One region of the Aeromonas aquatilis genome, then DNA from elsewhere that is predicted to be linked to it. Evidence: riboswitches for the same ligand, from Rfam matches in the RefSeq annotation. Region 1 holds a riboswitch; the other holds the start of a gene.
The links. A riboswitch is a leader RNA that binds a small molecule or an ion and turns the genes downstream of it on or off. The one in region 1 is predicted to bind thiamine pyrophosphate.
Positions count from the first base shown of each region.

Region 2: linked by a shared signal. The riboswitch ahead of thiC (phosphomethylpyrimidine synthase ThiC) and the one ahead of thiB (thiamine ABC transporter substrate binding subunit) in region 1 are both predicted to bind thiamine pyrophosphate.

Region 1 covers NZ_JBSTYP010000030.1:6,790-11,062, reverse strand. The annotation lists gene leuC (3-isopropylmalate dehydratase large subunit) at 1-13, shown strand, start outside; gene leuD (3-isopropylmalate dehydratase small subunit) at 26-625, shown strand; gene ACW5W8_RS13295 (transglutaminase domain-containing protein) at 743-1,672, shown strand; gene ACW5W8_RS13290 (PilZ domain-containing protein) at 1,703-1,993, opposite strand; TPP riboswitch at 2,083-2,173, shown strand; gene thiB (thiamine ABC transporter substrate binding subunit) at 2,234-3,214, shown strand; gene thiP (thiamine/thiamine pyrophosphate ABC transporter permease) at 3,211-4,273, shown strand, end outside.
Region 2 covers NZ_JBSTYP010000015.1:61,254-65,526, reverse strand. The annotation lists gene thiE (thiamine phosphate synthase) at 1-114, opposite strand, end outside; gene thiC (phosphomethylpyrimidine synthase ThiC) at 111-2,102, opposite strand; TPP riboswitch at 2,383-2,495, opposite strand; gene ACW5W8_RS07910 (hypothetical protein) at 2,475-3,032, opposite strand; gene ACW5W8_RS07905 (hypothetical protein) at 3,119-3,541, opposite strand; gene ACW5W8_RS07900 (response regulator transcription factor) at 3,630-4,273, shown strand, end outside.

The sequences.
Region 1 (4,273 bases):
TCGCGCACTGTAAGAGGACATTTCGATGACAGGATTCAAACAGCATAAAGGGATCGTCGTCCCCCTCGACAGCGCCAACGTCGACACCGACGCCATCATTCCCAAACAGTTTTTGCAAAAAGTAAACCGCATCGGTTTTGGCAAGCACCTGTTCCACGACTGGCGCTTTCTGGACGATGCCGGCCAGCAGCCAAACCCCGAGTTTGTACTGAACCAGCCGCAATTTGCCGGTGCCAGCATTCTGCTGGCCCGCGAGAACTTCGGCTGCGGGTCTAGTCGCGAGCACGCCCCCTGGGCGCTGGCCGACTACGGCTTCAAGACCATCATAGCCCCGAGCTTTGCCGACATTTTCTACGGCAACGCCATCAACAATGGCATGGTGCCGGTGCGCCTGAAGGAGGAAGAGGTCGACGCCCTGTTCCAGCTGGTGGCCGCCAAACCGGGCATCCAGATCGAGGTAGATCTGGAAGCGAATCAGGTGCGCGCAGGTAGCCTCAGCTTCGGTTTCGAGATAGATGAGTTCCGCCGTTACTGTCTGCTCAACGGCTTGGATGCCATCGGTCTGACCCTGCAGCACGAGGCCGCCATCAGCGCCTTTGAGGCGAAGCAGCCGAGCTGGATTTAACGCGCCAGTTGCAAAAAAACGAGTAGAATCAACAGGGAGCTTCGGTTCCCTGTTTTACTGTCCGCTACGCTTCCCACTTTGGGCCACCGGAACTGGCCCGTGCCACAGGAAAGGATGATGAAGAGACCGACGGCAATTCCTCTGCTCTGTGCCCTGCTGCTTGCCCTGCCTGCGGGGGCCAGCCAAACCAGCTTCAACAACAGCCTCGGCCAGATCAGCGTCGGCTGGCAGGATAGCGAAGGCAAATCCCAACAGCTCACCTACCGACTCGAACAGGGCAAGTTGCCGCCCCTTATCGCCTATCGCCCGGCCAGAATGCAGGAGGAGGTATTGCAGGTGTTGCTGCGGGAGGTGCGCCAGAACTACCCCGAGGTGCAGTTCACCCTCGCTCGCCCCTCGCTGGAGCTGCATCTGAAAAGCCGTAATCAGGACAAGGCGCGCGAGGCGATGGCCTTTCTGCAGTCCAAGCGGAGCAAAGAGGAGCAGGCGTGGCTGACCAAACACTACTTCCAGTACTTCAACACCCCGGACGGGCAGCTGGCGGTGAAGCAGGACCATGTACGCATCGCGCTGGAGAGTCGCAGCGGGCTGGCTCCGCTGGCGGATCAACTCAAGCAGCAGGGCAGCACCGAAACGGAAGCTCGCCAGAAGACCGTGGCCCATATGCTCACCTTTATCCAGAGCATCCCCTACCAGCAACTCGATAGCCTGAACGGAAGGCAGGGCAAGGGCTTTCTCCCGCCCCGTCAGGTGCTGGAGCAGAACCGGGGGGATTGCGACAGCAAGGTAACCCTGATGGCCGCCATGCTGGCCCAACTCTTTCCGGAGCTGAAACAGGCCATGGTGTTCGTCCCCGGCCATGCCCTGCTGGCCGTTGACCTGCCCGCCAAGCCGGGGGATGTGACCCTCAACTGGCAAGGGCAGAACTACCTGCTGCTCGAACCTACCGGTCCCGCCACCTTGCCTGCGGGCCAAATAGCATCGACCAGCAAAACGCTGGTCGATAGCAAGCAGTTGAGTGTCCAGCCGGTTCAGGAGAAAGGCTAATCCCCTCCCTCTGCCGATGGGGAGAGAGGATTAACTCTGAGGCAAAAATTCTACCGCCAGCAGTAACCCGTCCTCCTCCTCCAGCACCCGGATAATACGAGCCTGTGCTTCGAAGGGGGGGAGCAGGTTGTTATGGGTGGCAAGGCTGACCCGGATAGGTTGGTTGATGTCGAGCTGGTGTTCAGAGACCGCAATCCCCATGCCGTTGGCACTGAGATCCCGGCAGATCCCCTCCAGCACCAGCTGCTGCTGATAGACGGTGACCGGAGCATTGATGACCATGCGCGCAAAGGCACGCCTTTCCTTGGTATTGGTAAGCACGCGAACATCCTCTGTTGGGTGGGCGTCATCTCATGGGTATTGCACAATTGTGCTGGTCTACCCAAAAGAACGTTAATACAATGCGGTTCGTTTCTCAAACGGGGTGCGGTTTACCGCTGAGATTATACCCGTGAACCTGATCCAGATAATGCTGGCGGAGGAATTTGAGGCACGGCGCTCATTTTTTGCGCCCTCATCCGCTGGCACCTCGTTATTAACAAGTAATAGGGAGTGCCATCCATGAAGACCCTGCTGCTGGTCGCCACCGGCCTGCTGTCGGCCAATGTGTTCGCCGCCGACACCCTCACCGTCTATACCTACAGCTCTTTCACTGCCGAGTGGGGCCCGGGGCCCAAGATCAAGCAAGCCTTCGAGAAAGAGTGCGACTGCACCCTCAATCTGGTTCCCCTCGAAGATGGGGTCGCCATCCTCAACCGGCTGCGGCTGGAGGGCAACCACAGCAAAGCTGATCTGGTGCTGGGGCTCGACGATGCCCTCATCAGCGAAGCCAAGCAGAGCGGCCTGTTCGCCCCCCATCCCGCCAAGCTGGATGGCATCAAGGTGCCGGGTGGCTGGCAGGATGACACCTTCGTCCCCTACGACTGCGGCTACTTCGCCTTCGTCTATGACAAGGACAAACTCAAGCAGCCACCCAAAAGCCTGAAAGAACTGGTGGAGCGCCCCGACCTCAAAGTGATCTATCAGGATCCTCGCACCTCCACCCCGGGGCAGGGGCTGATGCTGTGGATGAAGTCTGTTTATGGCGACAAGGCGCCTGCCGCCTGGGCCGAGCTTGCCAAAAAGACGGTCACCGTCACCAAGGGGTGGTCAGAGGCTTATGGCATGTTCCTCGATGGCGAAGCGGACATGGTGCTCTCCTACACCACCTCTCCGGCCTATCACCTGATTGCCGAGAACAAGCCCCAGTATCAGGCTGCGGCATTTGAAGAGGGGCACTACCGTCAGGTGGAAGTGGCCGCCAAGCTGAAGAGTGCCAAACAGGAGACGCTGGCTGACCAGTTCCTGCAATTTATGGTGAGCCCCGCCTTCCAACAGGAAATCCCGACCGGCAACTGGATGTATCCCGTTATCGACACGCCGCTGCCCAAGGGCTTCGAGCAGATGATCACCGTAGCCAAGCCGCTCGCCTTCAGCAGCGATGAGGTGGCCACCAATCGCAAAGGGTGGATCCGCGAGTGGCTGCAAGCCGTCACCCAGTGAGCCGTTATCTGAAACCACAGGCGCGTCCCCTCTGGTGGTTGCCGGGCAGTGCTGCCACCCTGTTGATCCTGCTGTTATCCCTCGGGCCGCTGACGGCCCTGCTGTGGCAGGCCGGTTCGCTGGCACCCCGCACCCTGCTCGCAGATCCTTATCTGCGCCATGTGCTGGGCTTCAGCCTTTGGCAGGCACTGCTCTCCACCCTGCTCAGTCTCGGGCTGGCCATTCCGGTGGCCCGCGCGCTGGCGCGGCGCCGTTTCATTGGCCGAACCCTGCTGATCAAGCTGTTTGGTCTCTCGCTGGTACTACCTGTCATCATCGCCATCTTCGGCATAGTAGCGGTACACGGCAAACAGGGGTGGCTGCCGCAGGTGCTTCGCACCTTGGGGCTGGATCCCGGCAACTATCTCTACGGTCTGTTTGGCATCCTGCTGGCCCACGTTTTCTTCAACATGCCACTGGCGGCCCGGCTGATGCTGCAGAGCATAGAGAGCATCCCCGAATCGAGCTGGCGCCTCGCCAGCCAGCTCGGCATGCGCTCATCCCATATCTTCCGGCTGCTGGAGTGGCCACTGATCCGCGGCATATTGCCGGGGCTGGCCAGCCTCATCTTTATGCTCTGCTTCACCAGCTTCACTACCGTGCTGGCGCTGGGCGGCGGCCCCAAATCCACCACCCTGGAGGTGGCCGTCTATCAGGCCCTGCGCTTTGACTTCGATCTCGCCACCGCGGGCGGACTGACGCTGGTGCAGCTCATCCTGACCGCCGCCCTGCTCGCCCTGCAGCACAAGCTGCAGAGCACCCCGGCCAGCAGGGTGACTCCCCGTAGCCCCTGCCTGCGGCCGGATCGCCACCAGCCTGGTACGGCGGTGGTGGATGCGCTTTCGCTCTGCATCGGGCTCGCCATCTTTCTGCCGCCGCTGCTAGCCATCGTGGTGGCTGGCCTTCACCCCGGCCTGCTGACGGCGCTCACCTCCAGCAAGCTGTGGCAGGCAAGCGGCCAGTCGCTGCTGATTGCGCTGGCGGCAGGCACCCTGGCGACCCTGCTTGGCAGCGGCCTGC
Region 2 (4,273 bases), on a different contig from region 1:
CTGAATACCGGCGCCACCGCCGGAGTCTGAACCGGCGATGGTCCAGACCACAGGCTGCGAGTCCGTCACAGGCGGCAGATCGGCGGGGCTGACAGCCCCGCTTGCGCTGCTCACGCCTCCTCCCCTGCGGCCTGTTTCAGCGCCGCCGCCTGATGGTAGATCTCGCCGCCAGTCTCCTTGAAGGTCTCCGCCATGCGGGCCATGCCGCTCTCCACCTGAGCCACCACCTGCTCCTGCTGGCCATCCATGCCGACCAGCCTGATCTCAACGGCTTCCAATTTCGCCGCGTAATCGCGCACGTCCTGAGTGATCTTCATGGAGCAGAACTTGGGCCCGCACATGGAGCAGAAGTGGGCCACCTTGCCGGACTCCTGCGGCAGGGTTTCGTCGTGGTAGGCGCGAGCGGTGTCGGGGTCGAGGGCCAGATTGAACTGATCCTCCCAGCGAAACTCGAAGCGCGCCTTGGACATGGCGTTGTCGCGGATCTGGGCCCCCGGGTGGCCTTTGGCAAGGTCAGCGGCGTGGGCGGCGATCTTGTAGGTGATGAGCCCCTGCTTCACATCCTCCTTGTTGGGCAGCCCCAGATGCTCCTTGGGAGTGACGTAGCAGAGCATGGCGCAGCCGTACCAGCCGATGAGCGCGGCGCCGATGCCGGAGGTGAAGTGATCGTAACCGGGCGCGATGTCGGTGGTGAGCGGGCCCAGCGTATAGAACGGAGCCTCGTGGCAGTGCTCCAGCTGCTCGGTCATGTTGCGCTCGATCATGTGCATCGGCACGTGACCCGGCCCCTCGATCATCACCTGCACGTCGTATTCCCACGCGATCTTGGTCAGCTCGCCCAGAGTGCGCAGCTCGGCGAACTGGGCCTCGTCGTTGGCGTCATAGACGGAGCCGGGGCGCAGACCGTCGCCCAGCGACAGGGCCACGTCATAGGCGGCGCAGATCTCGCAGATGTCGCGAAAGTGCTGGTAGAGGAAGTTTTCCTTGTGGTGGGAGAGGCACCACTTGGCCATGATGCTGCCGCCGCGCGACACGATGCCGGTGAGGCGCTTGGCGGTCATCGGCACGAAGCGCAGCAGGACGCCGGCGTGGATGGTGAAGTAGTCCACCCCCTGCTCGGCCTGCTCCAGCAGGGTGTCGCGGAACAGCGCCCAGGTAAGGTCTTCGGCGATGCCGTTGGTCTTCTCCAGCGCCTGATAGATGGGCACGGTACCGATGGGGACAGGGCTGTTGCGCAGGATCCACTCGCGGGTCTCGTGGATGTAGCGACCGGTGGAGAGATCCATGACGGTGTCGGCGCCCCAGCGGGTCGACCAGACCAGCTTCTCCACCTCCTCTTCGATGCTGGAGGTGACCGCCGAGTTGCCGATGTTGGCGTTGATCTTCACCAGGAAATTGCGGCCGATGATCATCGGCTCCGCTTCCGGGTGGTTGATGTTGCTGGGGATGATGGCGCGACCGGCGGCCACCTCATCGCGCACAAATTCGGGGGTGATATTTTCCGGCAGACGGGCACCGAAATCGCGGCCCGGATGCTGGGTGCGCAACAGCTCGGAGCGCACCCGCTCGCGCCCCATGTTCTCGCGGATGGCGATAAATTCCATCTCGGGAGTGACGATACCGGCGCGAGCGTAGTGGAGCTGGGTCACCCGGCGGCCCGGCTTGGCACTGCGCGGCTTTGGCAAGTGCTCGAAGCGCAGGTGATCCAGCCCCTCGTCGGCCAGCCGCTCCTGAGTGAAGGTGGAGCTGAGCCCCGGCAGTTCGTCGGTGTCATCCCGCTCCAGCACCCAGTTCTCCCGCAGGCGCGGCAGGCCGCGGCGCACGTCGATGGCGACCCCCTCCTCGCCGTAACGGCCCGAGGTGTCGTAGACCGGCACCGGCTCGTTGGGCTCGAATTGGGGATTTTCTTTGGTGCCGCCGACGAAGGTGTCGGCCAGCTGGATCTCCCGCAGGGGCACACGGATATCGGCGCGGGAGCCTTCGATAAAGATGCGGCGGGAGTTGGGGTGAGCCATCCCCTTGAGGCTGTCGATAAAGGCCTGAGCGCTGGAGCGCTGCTCGCGGCGGCTGGATTTGGTAGTATCAGATACGGAAGTAGACATAGCAAAACTCACATTAACTGGTTGAAGTTATGGGTGTTTGCTTGTCTGGAGTTCGAGGAGAAGATGAACTTGCGGCGGGGTGTTTATCTCGGGAGGGAGTGCGCGCGGGATGGATCTCCGCGCTGCTGTACTGCCCCTTCCCGCTCTCTGCACGCTGTGGGCAAGGCACCCCACGTGCTGGAAAACCGGACGGGACAGACTCCCTCCTGTGCGCCCTAACCCATCAAGGGTGATCCCTTCGATGAGCGGAAGAGGCTTGTACCTCCCCCGGCGCGGTAACCCGCAAGTTACCCTTGTTCCCTTCGCAGGTTTTAACCTGATCAGGTTCCACGGATCCCGAATTAACGGTCTCAGCTTCGCGTCGTTCGACGGTCAGCACTCCGACAAGATGGCGCCAGTATAAGGGGGAAAATCTAAAGCACAAGCCGTTAACAAGATGGGGCAATCCTCCTCCGGATTGATGACAAGGACTTCGCTTAAGCGACCCTGTTCATCGCGGCTCAGCACCAGCGCACTCCCTTCGTGCAGATCGGCGGCCGAACCGTTGACCCAGCGCACCTGCGGATTGAGTGGCACAGTGCCCAGGGTGGCCAGCGTGAGCTGCCGGTCATCGAAGGATTGCAGGCGATCTTGCGCCCGCTGCCAGGGCTGATTGGCCAGCGGGGCTCTGGCGGCCAGCAGCTCAATGCGGGTGGCAACGCCATCAGCCACCAGCAGAGCGAGCTGGTCGCCGGGTTTGAGTGGCTGCGGCCAAATCTCCCCCTGCCGCCAGACGACGGCACTGCCCAGCTCCACTTCGGCCCCCTGAAATTGCAGGCGGATACCATCGCTGTGCTCCAGCTCCACCAGCCACAATTCGTCAGCTCCCGCCTGCGCCGCCCAGAGCGGTACACTCAGCATCCATGCACACCACTTTCTCGATTGTTCCATCTTCGTTCGTCCCTGAACAAAAAGCCCATGCTGGACAAGCATGGGCTTCATTCGGGAGCATTTCTAATCGGAACGCAGAGATCGGATCAGTCATCCTCGCGGCAGCGGCTCAGGCGCATGCCGTCAAACTTGCATTCCAGCTCGAGCCAGCGCCCTTCGAACGGCGCCAGACTGTTGTCCGAGGTGGTGTAGCCCCAGATCCGCCCCCCTTCGACCGGCCCCTCCAGATCCATCTCGTCCTTGTCATCTTCGTCGAGGGCTTCGACCTTGCGTACATAGCGCACGCCGTTCTCCACCACCCCCTTCATCTCGACCCAGGTACCGCCGAGATCATCCTCGTTGAGCCAATCCTTGAAACGGGTCTGGTCGTCGATCACGAACGGCAGACCGTTGACCATCAACTGGCCAAGCTGCCAGGTGGTGCGGCCGGTCAGTTTGAATTCGGTCGCCTGTGCGGTTCCAAGTGGCAACAAGATCAACAGCAGGAGGGCGCAGAGAGACTTCTTCATCAGGGATCCTCGGGGTTACACTGGCAAACAGGATGCCGAATCCGGTGTGAAAAGAGCGTGAAACGCTCACCAACCAGGAGAGCAAAGCATGAAGATTTTGGTAGTGGAAGACAATCCTCAGGTGGCGGAAACCATCATGGATTATCTGGAGCTGGCCGGTCACCGTCTCGATTGTGCCTATCACGGTCAGGCGGCGCTGCAACTGCTGGAGGAGCAGCGTTTCGACGTCATCATCATGGATGTGATGATGCCGCGCCTCGATGGCCTCAGCACGGTGGCGCGCCTGCGCGAGCAGGGGATTGCCACCCCCGTACTGTTTCTCACCGCCCGCGACAGCCTGGAAGACAAGCTGGCAGGCTTCAAGGCGGGAGGGGATGACTATCTGGTCAAGCCGTTCGCCATGGAGGAGCTGGAGGTGCGGCTGCAAGCCCTCAGCATGCGCGGCCCTCGTGGCGATGTGGGGGCCATCAGCTTTGGCGATCTGACGGTCGATGTCGCCAGCGGCCGCGCCACCCGCGCCGGTGAGCCCCTCAAGCTCGGCAAGATCCCGTTCCAGATCCTCGCGCTGCTGGCCCGCCGAGCTCCCGCCATCGTCAGCCGTCAGGAGGTGCTCGACACCGTCTGGGGGGACGAGGAGCCCGACTCCGATGCCCTGCGCAGCCACATCTACGCCCTGCGCAACGCGCTCGACAAACCCTTCCCCACTCCCATGCTGGAGACCCTGCACGGTCA